One region of the Pararhizobium sp. O133 genome, then DNA from elsewhere that is predicted to be linked to it. Evidence: predicted binding sites of a transcription regulator. Region 1 holds the regulator's gene; each other region holds the start of a gene.

Region 1 (2,181 bases):
TATTATCATTGAGCTGATACGGTCCGCTCAGACCATCGGATCGTTTCATCCTTTGACTACCCCGCCTTGGGGCGGGCAATGGAAACGTATGTCTCAATCTTCGACTCCGGTCGGAATTGGAGAAACGTTTTGCGGTCATGAGAACGGCCGTAGCCACGAAGATGGCGTCAAAATTGGTGGAGCCGCACGTGACGCATCGTTTCAGAACACCTGAAACGATTGCTCAGAATAAACAATCGGTAAATACGACCGACCGATTATATTTACGTGGAAAATTTTGGAGGCCTCGCCCGGAATTGAACCGGGGTACAAGGATTTGCAGTCCTCTGCGTCACCACTCCGCCACGAGGCCTCTCAAGCTCGAATAATCGAACCGTGGCGGCGGTTTAGAATGATCCTAGACAAACCGCAAGAGAATAATTCCGAAAAAACGGCCGCGTTCATTTTCCGACATGATGTTTTCCGAACATTCTCCACAGAAGCCTCTCCACCACGAAAGCCGTCGTACACAAACCCGCGCAAATCATTTCCCATAAGGCTCAGTGCACCTGACCTCCTGCCAGACCGTCCAACCGACGTCGCGGCTGCTTGAAGCGAGTGAACCGAAATGCGTCGAAGCTTGCCCTGATCAGTGATAGCGGCGAATGAGGCCCACCAACTTGCCCTGGATCTTCACCCGGTCGGGACCGAATATCCGGGTCTCGTAGGCCGGATTGGCGGCTTCGAGTGCGATGGAAGCGCCCTTGCGCCGGAAGCGCTTCAGGGTCGCCTCCTCGTCATCGACGAGCGCCACGATGATTTCGCCGGGGCTGGCGGTATTGGTGTTGCGGATGATGACCGTGTCCCCGTCGAGGATGCCGGCCTCGATCATCGAATCGCCTCGGACCTCCAGCGCGTAATGATCCCCCACCCCGACCATTTCCATCGGTACGGAAATATCGTGCGTGTTGTTCTGGATGGCGGAGATCGGCACGCCGGCGGCGATCCGCCCCATGACCGGGACCGTCACGCTATCGCTGTTGGCCGCGACAGGTTTGGCAGGCGCCGGCTTTTCGGCGGAGGCGCCGAGGCTGCCCTGGATAACACTGGGCGAAAAGCCGCGCTTGGGCTGGAGGCTTGGCGAATAGGCTTCCGGCAGCTTGATGACCTCCAGTGCGCGTGCGCGATTGGGCAGGCGGCGGATGAAGCCCCGTTCCTCAAGCGCCGTGATCAGTCGGTGGATGCCGGATTTCGAGGCGAGATCCAGAGCATCCTTCATTTCATCAAAGGATGGAGGCACGCCGGATTCCTTCATTCTTTCGTGAATGAACAGAAGCAATTCCTGTTGCTTGCGAGTCAGCATGAACGATCACTCCAAAGTCGAGAAACAAAGCAAGAACGAACACTATATGTTCCATATGTGTTCCGCAAGCCCCCTCAAAATATTTGAATGTTTCCAACAATATTCGGCGCGGGCGATGAAGCCGGCGGGCTGTTGCGCGCGAGACTCACCAGTCTTGGGCTTCTTTTTGGGAACTTTTGCCGTGTCGCGACCGTTGCAGGAACATCCTAGCGACAATGGGCGGTGCGCATCGCCCGCACACAGGAGGCAGACATGGCAGGCTATGTGGACGAACGCGGCGATCGCGTCTCGACGAAGGATACCAACCGGACGGTCCGGGTAACCGGTATCGAGGCGCGGCAGGGTCTTCTTGGGCGTCCGGTGTTGATGGTGTTGATCGGCGGTCTGCTTTTGGCTGCCATCGCCTGGGCCGGGGTGGAGATGTTTGGTGAAGCGACCGACAATGACGGGGCGACCCAGACGCAGCAGGTTGCCCCTGCCGAGGATCAGGCAGCGCCCGCCAACCAGGGTACCGTGGACAACACGCCGACGAATGGTGAGCAGATGCAGACTGCGCCGACCGACAAGGATCCGACGCCGCAGACTGGTACGGATCGATAAACGTTGGCACGTGCTTTGCAGCCCCGCCCTGCCCGATCAGGCGGGGCGTTTGACGTGGACAAATAGTGCATTCGTTCAGGTTGAGGTTTGGCGCCTGCGAGCCCACCAAACCGATAGCCGTCGCCGCTGGCGGCGCACGAAGGCAAGATCATGCGAGAGGACGATGAAACCCAGCGGCACCATCCAGAAGCCGAGCACAGGCAGAAAGCCAAGGCAGCCACCGATAATGAGTATGCTGC
Region 2 (2,181 bases), 1.7 Mb from region 1:
AACCCGATGCCCGGACCGAGCGAGATCGAAATCCGCCCGCTCTACGATATGGCCGACCTGCAGCAATAGTCGTGCACACCTCTGCCGGCGGCGCTACAGCAGCAGCGATTGCTGCGTCGGCTCCGGCGGTCCAAGGCGCACGCCTTCCAGCTCCAGCATGTGGACCTTGGCGGTGGCGCCGCCGGGGGCCGAGAAGCCACCGACCTTGCCACCGGCCGCCAACACCCTGTGGCAGGGAATGATCAGCGGAATCGGGTTTTTCGCCATGGCCTGACCGACATCGCGCGCAGCCTGCGGGCCGGCACCGAGTTCCCTGGCCAGCGTGCCATAAGTGGTGGTGCGCCCCCAGCCGACGCGGCGCAAGGCGGTATAGATCTGCCGGAAGAAATCCTCCTGGCCTTCGAGGTCAAGCTGTACATTTGAAAAATCGATTGTCTCGCCGTCGAAATAGCGTTTTACGGCGGCGATGGTCTCGGCGATTGCCGGCGTCGGCATGCCCCGTTCGGCACTGGGCACGCGGCGCAGCATGTTCCGCTCGGTCGCATCCAGGCTGCGTGTCGGCAGCTGAAAACGCGTGACGCCGACGTCGTTCCAGGCGATGCCGCACCAGCCCCCGGCCGTTTCGAAAATGTGATAGGTCTGGGCTCTCTCGGCCATGATTTTCTCCTTCGCTTCGCTCCCGCCGGGCGGAGCGTGGTCTCGCCGGCCGCTCAGGCCGCGGCGCACCGGTGGTTCATTTCGAGGTCCAGCAGGTAGCGCTTGGCCTCCAGCCCACCGGCAAAGCCGTGCAGCAGGCCGTCCGAGCCGATCGCCCGGTGGCAGGGCACGATGATCGACACCGGATTGCGCCCATTGGCGGCACCCATGGCGCGGAAGGCCTTCGGGCTGCCGATCTGGCGGGCAATCTCGGCATAGGTCCGCGTTTCTGCGTAAGGGATCGTCAGCAGCGCATGCCAGGTCGCTTTCTGAAATTCCGTGCCGACGAGGTCGAGCGTCACGGAAAAGCCGGTGCGGCTGCCATCGAAATATTGCCGCAGCTGCCGCTCGGCCTCCTCGATGACCGGGTGGTCGCCGTCCTCAACGGAAGGGCCAAGCCGCACGCGCTTCGGATCGTCGTTCTCCCACAGGATCGCCGCCAGCCCTTCGCCGCGCGCGACGAGCGTGAGCCGGCCGACCGGCGAGGAAATTGTCTTTTTAACCTGGATCATGGTCCGATTTTCGATCAGTTTTCGCGCGAAAGCCACCCGTTTCTTGCGCGTTCTGCGTTCCGCTTTGTGGGAATAAATTCACAATGTTCTTGTTTTGTTCTTGATCGAAACGTGGACTCACGTATACTGGCCGCATCCAGAAAGAGGTGAGGTTTGCCATGCTTGAAACAGCCGGGAATGAAGTCGTGCGCGCCGATCAGCAATCGTTCGCGTTCGGCAATGGAGGGGCGGGGATGAGGCCGCGCAACAGACGTGTCGGGGATTTCGGAGCGAGCAATCTCTTCCTTGCCCTGATGCCGGAGCGGGACGTGGCCCTGCGCGCGGCCGATATCGGCCGCGATACCGTCCGCCGTCACGACCTGTCGGGTGTACCGCGCCCGCAGGACCTGATGCATGTGTCGCTAAACGGCGTCGGCCGGTATAACGGTGTTCCCGAAGAGACGATCTTTGCCGTTTCGGCGGCGATGTCGACGATCAAGGCGATGCCCTTCGAGGTAGCCTTCGACCGGGTCTCGTATTTCGCCGGGCCGAACGCCGTTGTGCTGACCAATGCCATGCGCAGCGAGGAGATGATGGACCTGCATGTGCAGATCGCCAAGGAAATGTGGGCGGTCGGCCTGACCTTCACCTACAATCCGCGCTTCCTGCCGCATATGACGCTGGTTTATGACGATAAGCCCATTCCGGAACATCTCGTTGCCGAGCGCGTAACCTGGACCGCCCGCGAGTTCGTCCTTGTCCGCAGCATCATCGGCAAGAGCCGGTATGAATGTCTCGACCGCTGGCCGCTTCTGGGGTGATGACGATCCACTGGAATTGCCGTTCTGTTTTTCCGAACGGCAGTTCCGGATTTCTCCGGCTAGTCCGAACCCCTGCAGTGTGCGAGCTTGCAGTCATCAGGCAGCCAATCCGGTCTGCCGCAAGGACAGGATCTTCCCCATGTTCCGCTCGTTGATTGCCAGTGCCGTCATCG
Region 3 (2,181 bases), 2.2 Mb from region 1:
CAGGACGCGACACGATCTTCGACTTCGACGGCAAAGGCGGCGACCGGATCGATCTTGGCACCATCGACGCGAAGACTGGAACGAAGGCCGACGATGCCTTCTCGTTCATCGGAACCAAGGCCTTCTCCAAGGTAGCAGGAGAACTGCGCTACGAACAGAAGACGGATGGAACGTATGCCTACGGTGACGTGAATGGAGACGGCAAGGCGGATTTCGCCATCCATTTCGACGATACACTCACGCTCTCAAAGGGTTATTTCTTGCTGTAATATCCAATGTCTGTGTTCAATCGCTTGTGACGAAAACGGATCAGGAGTTAGTCTTTTGGGAAGATTCGTATTTCACGAGCCTGTCAAAGTCCGTGAAACTGGTTTTGGTGCCTCTGGCGCATCCGGAGCGACGAATGGAACTGGCGGCTATGCATGGCCTTCCATCTTCTCGCTGCCCAAAGGGTCTGTTCGTGGATTTCGACCGCCGCCCTGTTATACCCGACCAGTCGGAGCGCGAGCCAATCTTCGTGCTGGATCATATCCCGCAACCAGTCCAGAGCTTCTATGGTACGCGCGTTTCGATGAGATCCTGCGCCCTTTCACGTCGAAGGGTCGTCCGGTCAGATTTTCCTGATTTTTCATATATTTGGATTCTGAATCTCAACGGCAACCGCAGGCTTCAGAGCCGCAGATTCTTTCTGCGAAAACGCGATTCAGGATGTGGTGCAAATCTGGCGCCGCAAATCAACATCTAGCCGTGAACAAATCCTGAATCCAATGGAGTCAGCGATTCGTCGCTGATTCGTTCCACCGCTGTTCCGATTCGGGCCGAGGCGGCTGGAAATGCGAATGTCGGACGCCATTTCTATCGTTTCATCGCCGGCTGCCCTTGCGTTTGTGACCCCGCATGGGCATGTGTGGCTCTGCCGGTTGACGCGGTTTCCGCCGTGAACGCCTTCGCAGACTGAAAGTGCGCAGGATCGAGACAGTGCCTGACCAACCCATGATCTTGAGCGGCCGCGGTGTGATCGCGGTGCTCGGCCCCACCAATACCGGCAAGACGCATTACGCGATCGAGCGCATGGTCGCGCACGAATCCGGTGTGATCGGCCTGCCGCTGCGGCTTCTGGCGCGTGAAGTCTATACGCGGGTTGTCGAGAAGGTTGGCGCTCACAATGTTGCCCTGATCACCGGCGAGGAAAAGATCACGCCGCACATGGCGCGGTTTTCGGTCTGCACCGTCGAGGCGATGCCGCGCGAGACCAAGGCCGCCTTCGTCGCGATCGATGAGGTGCAACTGGCCGGAGACCTGGAGCGCGGCCATATCTTCACCGACAGGCTGATGCATCTGCGCGGTCGGGTGGAGACGCTTCTCCTCGGCGCATCGACCATGCGCCCGATCCTCGAACAACTGCTGCCCGGCATTACCGTCGTCGAGCGGCCGCGCCTGTCGCAGCTCCTGTATGCCGGCTCCAAGAAGATCACCCGCCTGCCGCAGCGTTCCGCCATCGTCGCCTTCTCGGCCGAGGAGGTCTATGCGATCGCCGAGCTGATCCGCCGGCAAAGAGGCGGCGCGGCCGTCGTGCTGGGCGCGCTTTCGCCGCGCACCCGCAATGCCCAGGTCGCGCTCTATCAGGCGGGCGATGTCGAATATCTGGTGGCGACCGACGCCATCGGTATGGGCCTGAACCTCGATGTCGATCATGTCGCCTTCGCGCAGGACCGGAAGTATGACGGTTACCAGTTCCGCGACCTGAACCCGGGTGAACTGGCGCAGATCGCCGGCCGTGCCGGCCGTCATCTGCGCGACGGAACCTTCGGCGTCACCTCGCGGGTCGAGCCTTTCGACAACGAACTCGTCCACCGGATCGAATCGCACCAGTTTGATCCGGTTCGTGTCCTGCAATGGCGTTCGAAGTCGCTGAACTTTGCGTCCATCGCTGCATTGAAGAAAAGCCTTGATGCAGCACCCACCGTCCACGGGCTGACGCGGGCCTTGCCGGCGGTTGATCAGCAGGCGCTGGATTACCTTTCGCGCTATCCGGAAGTGAGCAGTGTCGCGACCACACCGGAGCGTGTAGAAAAACTCTGGGAGGCCTGTGCTCTTCCAGACTATCGGCGTATAACGCCGGCGCAACATGCCGATCTGATTTCGACCATCTATGCCGATCTCGTCCGCCGTGGCACAGTG
Region 4 (2,181 bases), 410 kb from region 1:
CGTTGAAGGTCGTTTCAGACGACACGCTCTTCGCCTCGCCATTGATTTCCACGGCGCGTTCGTCCTGTCCGCGCGACAGGCGGTAGAGGCGCTGGCCCATCGTGCCGTAGCGCTTCATCAGGTCGGTTTCCTCCATTGTCTGGAGTTGGCCTATGGTGCGGATGCCATCGCGCTCCAGCGTCGCGGCAAAGGCCTTTCCGACGCCCCAGATCAGCGTCACCGGTCGTTCCCTCAGGAAGTCCTGAGCCTCGGCTACCCCGATCACGGAAAAGCCGCGCGGTTTCTGCAGGTCGGAGGCGACCTTGGCGAGGAATTTGCAGTAGGACAGACCCACGGAAACCGTGATGCCGATCTCCTGTTCGACGCGGCGGGCGAATTTCGCCAGCGTGCGGGCCGGGGGATCATGATGCAGGCGCTCGGTGCCTTGGAGTTCCAGGAAGGCCTCATCGATCGACAGGGGCTGCACCAGCGGCGTCAGTTCCTGCATCAGCGTGCGGATCTGCCGACCGACGCGCACATATTTCTCCATGTCCGGCTTGATGACGATGGCCTGCGGACAGGCTTCCAGCGCCTTGAACATCGGCATGGCCGAGCGCACGCCGTGGATACGGGCTATATAGCAGGCCGTGGAAACGACACCACGCTTGCCGCCGCCGATGATGACAGGCCTGTCGGCAAGCTCCGGATTGTCGCGTTTCTCCACCGACGCATAGAAAGCGTCGCAGTCGATATGGGCAAGGGTCAACTGGTAGAGTTCGTCGTGATAGAGCAGGCGCGGGCTGCCGCAGGCGCGACAACGGCGGATATCGGCCGGCTGCCCCTTCAGGCAACCCCTGCAAAAGCCCGGATGGTGCTGCGCGTCTGTTTGCATCGATCGGAACAAAAGTTGAACATTTTCACGCTACCTCGTAACATGCCGAGTCTCAAGGCGTGTGATCCTCAATCTCGCGCGCTGTCCCGGGAAAGGTTCGCTTGAACAAGATATCCACATATCAGATGACGGCAGGCCAGACGCTAACGCAACAGATGCCTACGGATGATTTCCGCCGTCTGCGCCCAGCCTTCCGCTGTCATGATGCCGTCGCCGGGCGGCGGGGCCATGGCCCGGAATTCCGCATTGGCCATCAGGTTGATCAACAGGCAATCCGGCGCGCAGGCGCGCACCGACTGAAGATTGCGCAGGATGTCGTCGATGAAGATCAGCGGCACGTCGCGGGCGTCGTGCAGACGCTGGATGATCGGTCCCTTCGGCTCCTCGCTCGCCAACAGCGGATAATGCAGCCCGTGCCGGTCGAGCAGAGCGCGTCGCATGGCGGCATGGCGCGGCGCCATGGCGGTCAGGAAAACGATGTCGGCGTTCTTGGCAAGGTCCGCCAGCGTCTCGACAACTTGGTCCGCCGGTGTCTGCCACTGATCTTGCTGCCTGAAGAATTCCTCGAGAAACGTGCGGGTCTGCGTCTCGCTGACCGGCTCGCCGTTCTCGATCGCGACGATATTGCCATGCAGCTTGAAGGAGCGCGGCAGAAGGTCGTGGCCGGACGAATTGAGGAAGTTGCGCAGGGGGGTGAGGAATTCCAGCACCACTTCGTCGATGTCGCAGACGATCAGGGGGCGGGCGATCAGGCTGATATGGCCGAAATCGAGCGTGTCGCTCACGATCAGAAGTCCCCGGAATCGTCGGGGCCGGACAACATCATATGGGCGCGCACCACGGCTTCGGGCTTTACGCCGGTCGTCTCGCAGAAGGCGAGCAGAGTCGGTTCGTGTCCCATCAGGAAATCGACGACACCGGCGAGAAAGTTGGGATCGGCGGCGGCGTTGCGCAGGGACGAGACATCGGTGCCGGTCAGCGCCAGGAAGCGCTCGAGCAGTTCCGGTTCGTTGGCGAGCCATGCGAGGATTGAGATTGCTGTTTCTTCCGCCGGGGTCACGCCTGTTTCATCCTTGTCGCATCGTAGCGATTTTTTCGCTGAATATTACCTGTTTTTCAACCAAATAGCTTTAGCCTCAGGTTTCCGGCAGCCGGTGAAAGCATCCGCGCGCAACTTATAGGGAAGCGGTTGGCTTGCAAGCCGGAACCGTAGACAAGGGAACGAAATGCCCAAGCAGGTGATGATTGTTGAAGACAACGAGCTGAACATGAAGCTCTTTCGTGACCTGATCGAGGCGTCCGGTTACACC

Evidence for each region. The regulator LexA, encoded in region 1, represses DNA repair genes until DNA is damaged. The targets are predictions, from matches to a motif close to TGTTCNNNNTGTGTTCNG.
Region 2: a site for LexA is predicted at 1,293-1,310, ahead of ACST81_RS22115 (2'-5' RNA ligase family protein). Genes of this name have one in related genera too.
Region 3: a site for LexA is predicted at 794-811, ahead of ACST81_RS03085 (helicase-related protein). Genes of this name have one in related genera too.
Region 4: a site for LexA is predicted at 876-893, ahead of ACST81_RS15675 (DNA polymerase IV). Genes of this name have one in related genera too.

The regions. Positions count from the first base shown of each region.
Region 1 is NZ_CP196426.1:2,858,118-2,860,298, reverse strand. It holds gene ACST81_RS13710 (hypothetical protein) at 1-12, shown strand, start outside; tRNA gene ACST81_RS13705 (tRNA-Cys) at 279-352, opposite strand; gene lexA (transcriptional repressor LexA) at 629-1,342, opposite strand; gene ACST81_RS13695 (hypothetical protein) at 1,595-1,942, shown strand; gene ACST81_RS13690 (hypothetical protein) at 2,018-2,181, opposite strand, start outside.
Region 2 is NZ_CP196426.1:4,552,762-4,554,942, reverse strand. It holds gene ACST81_RS22130 (YciI family protein) at 1-69, shown strand, start outside; gene ACST81_RS22125 (methylated-DNA--[protein]-cysteine S-methyltransferase) at 94-657, opposite strand; gene ACST81_RS22120 (methylated-DNA--[protein]-cysteine S-methyltransferase) at 711-1,208, opposite strand; gene ACST81_RS22115 (2'-5' RNA ligase family protein) at 1,367-2,008, shown strand; gene ACST81_RS22110 (alpha/beta fold hydrolase) at 2,148-2,181, shown strand, end outside.
Region 3 is NZ_CP196426.1:663,589-665,769, forward strand. It holds gene ACST81_RS03075 (beta strand repeat-containing protein) at 1-269, shown strand, start outside; gene ACST81_RS03080 (hypothetical protein) at 404-745, shown strand; gene ACST81_RS03085 (helicase-related protein) at 994-2,181, shown strand, end outside.
Region 4 is NZ_CP196426.1:3,264,618-3,266,798, reverse strand. It holds gene ACST81_RS15675 (DNA polymerase IV) at 1-871, opposite strand, end outside; gene ACST81_RS15670 (hypothetical protein) at 1,015-1,656, opposite strand; gene ACST81_RS15665 (DUF3572 domain-containing protein) at 1,659-1,931, opposite strand; gene ACST81_RS15660 (response regulator) at 2,098-2,181, shown strand, end outside.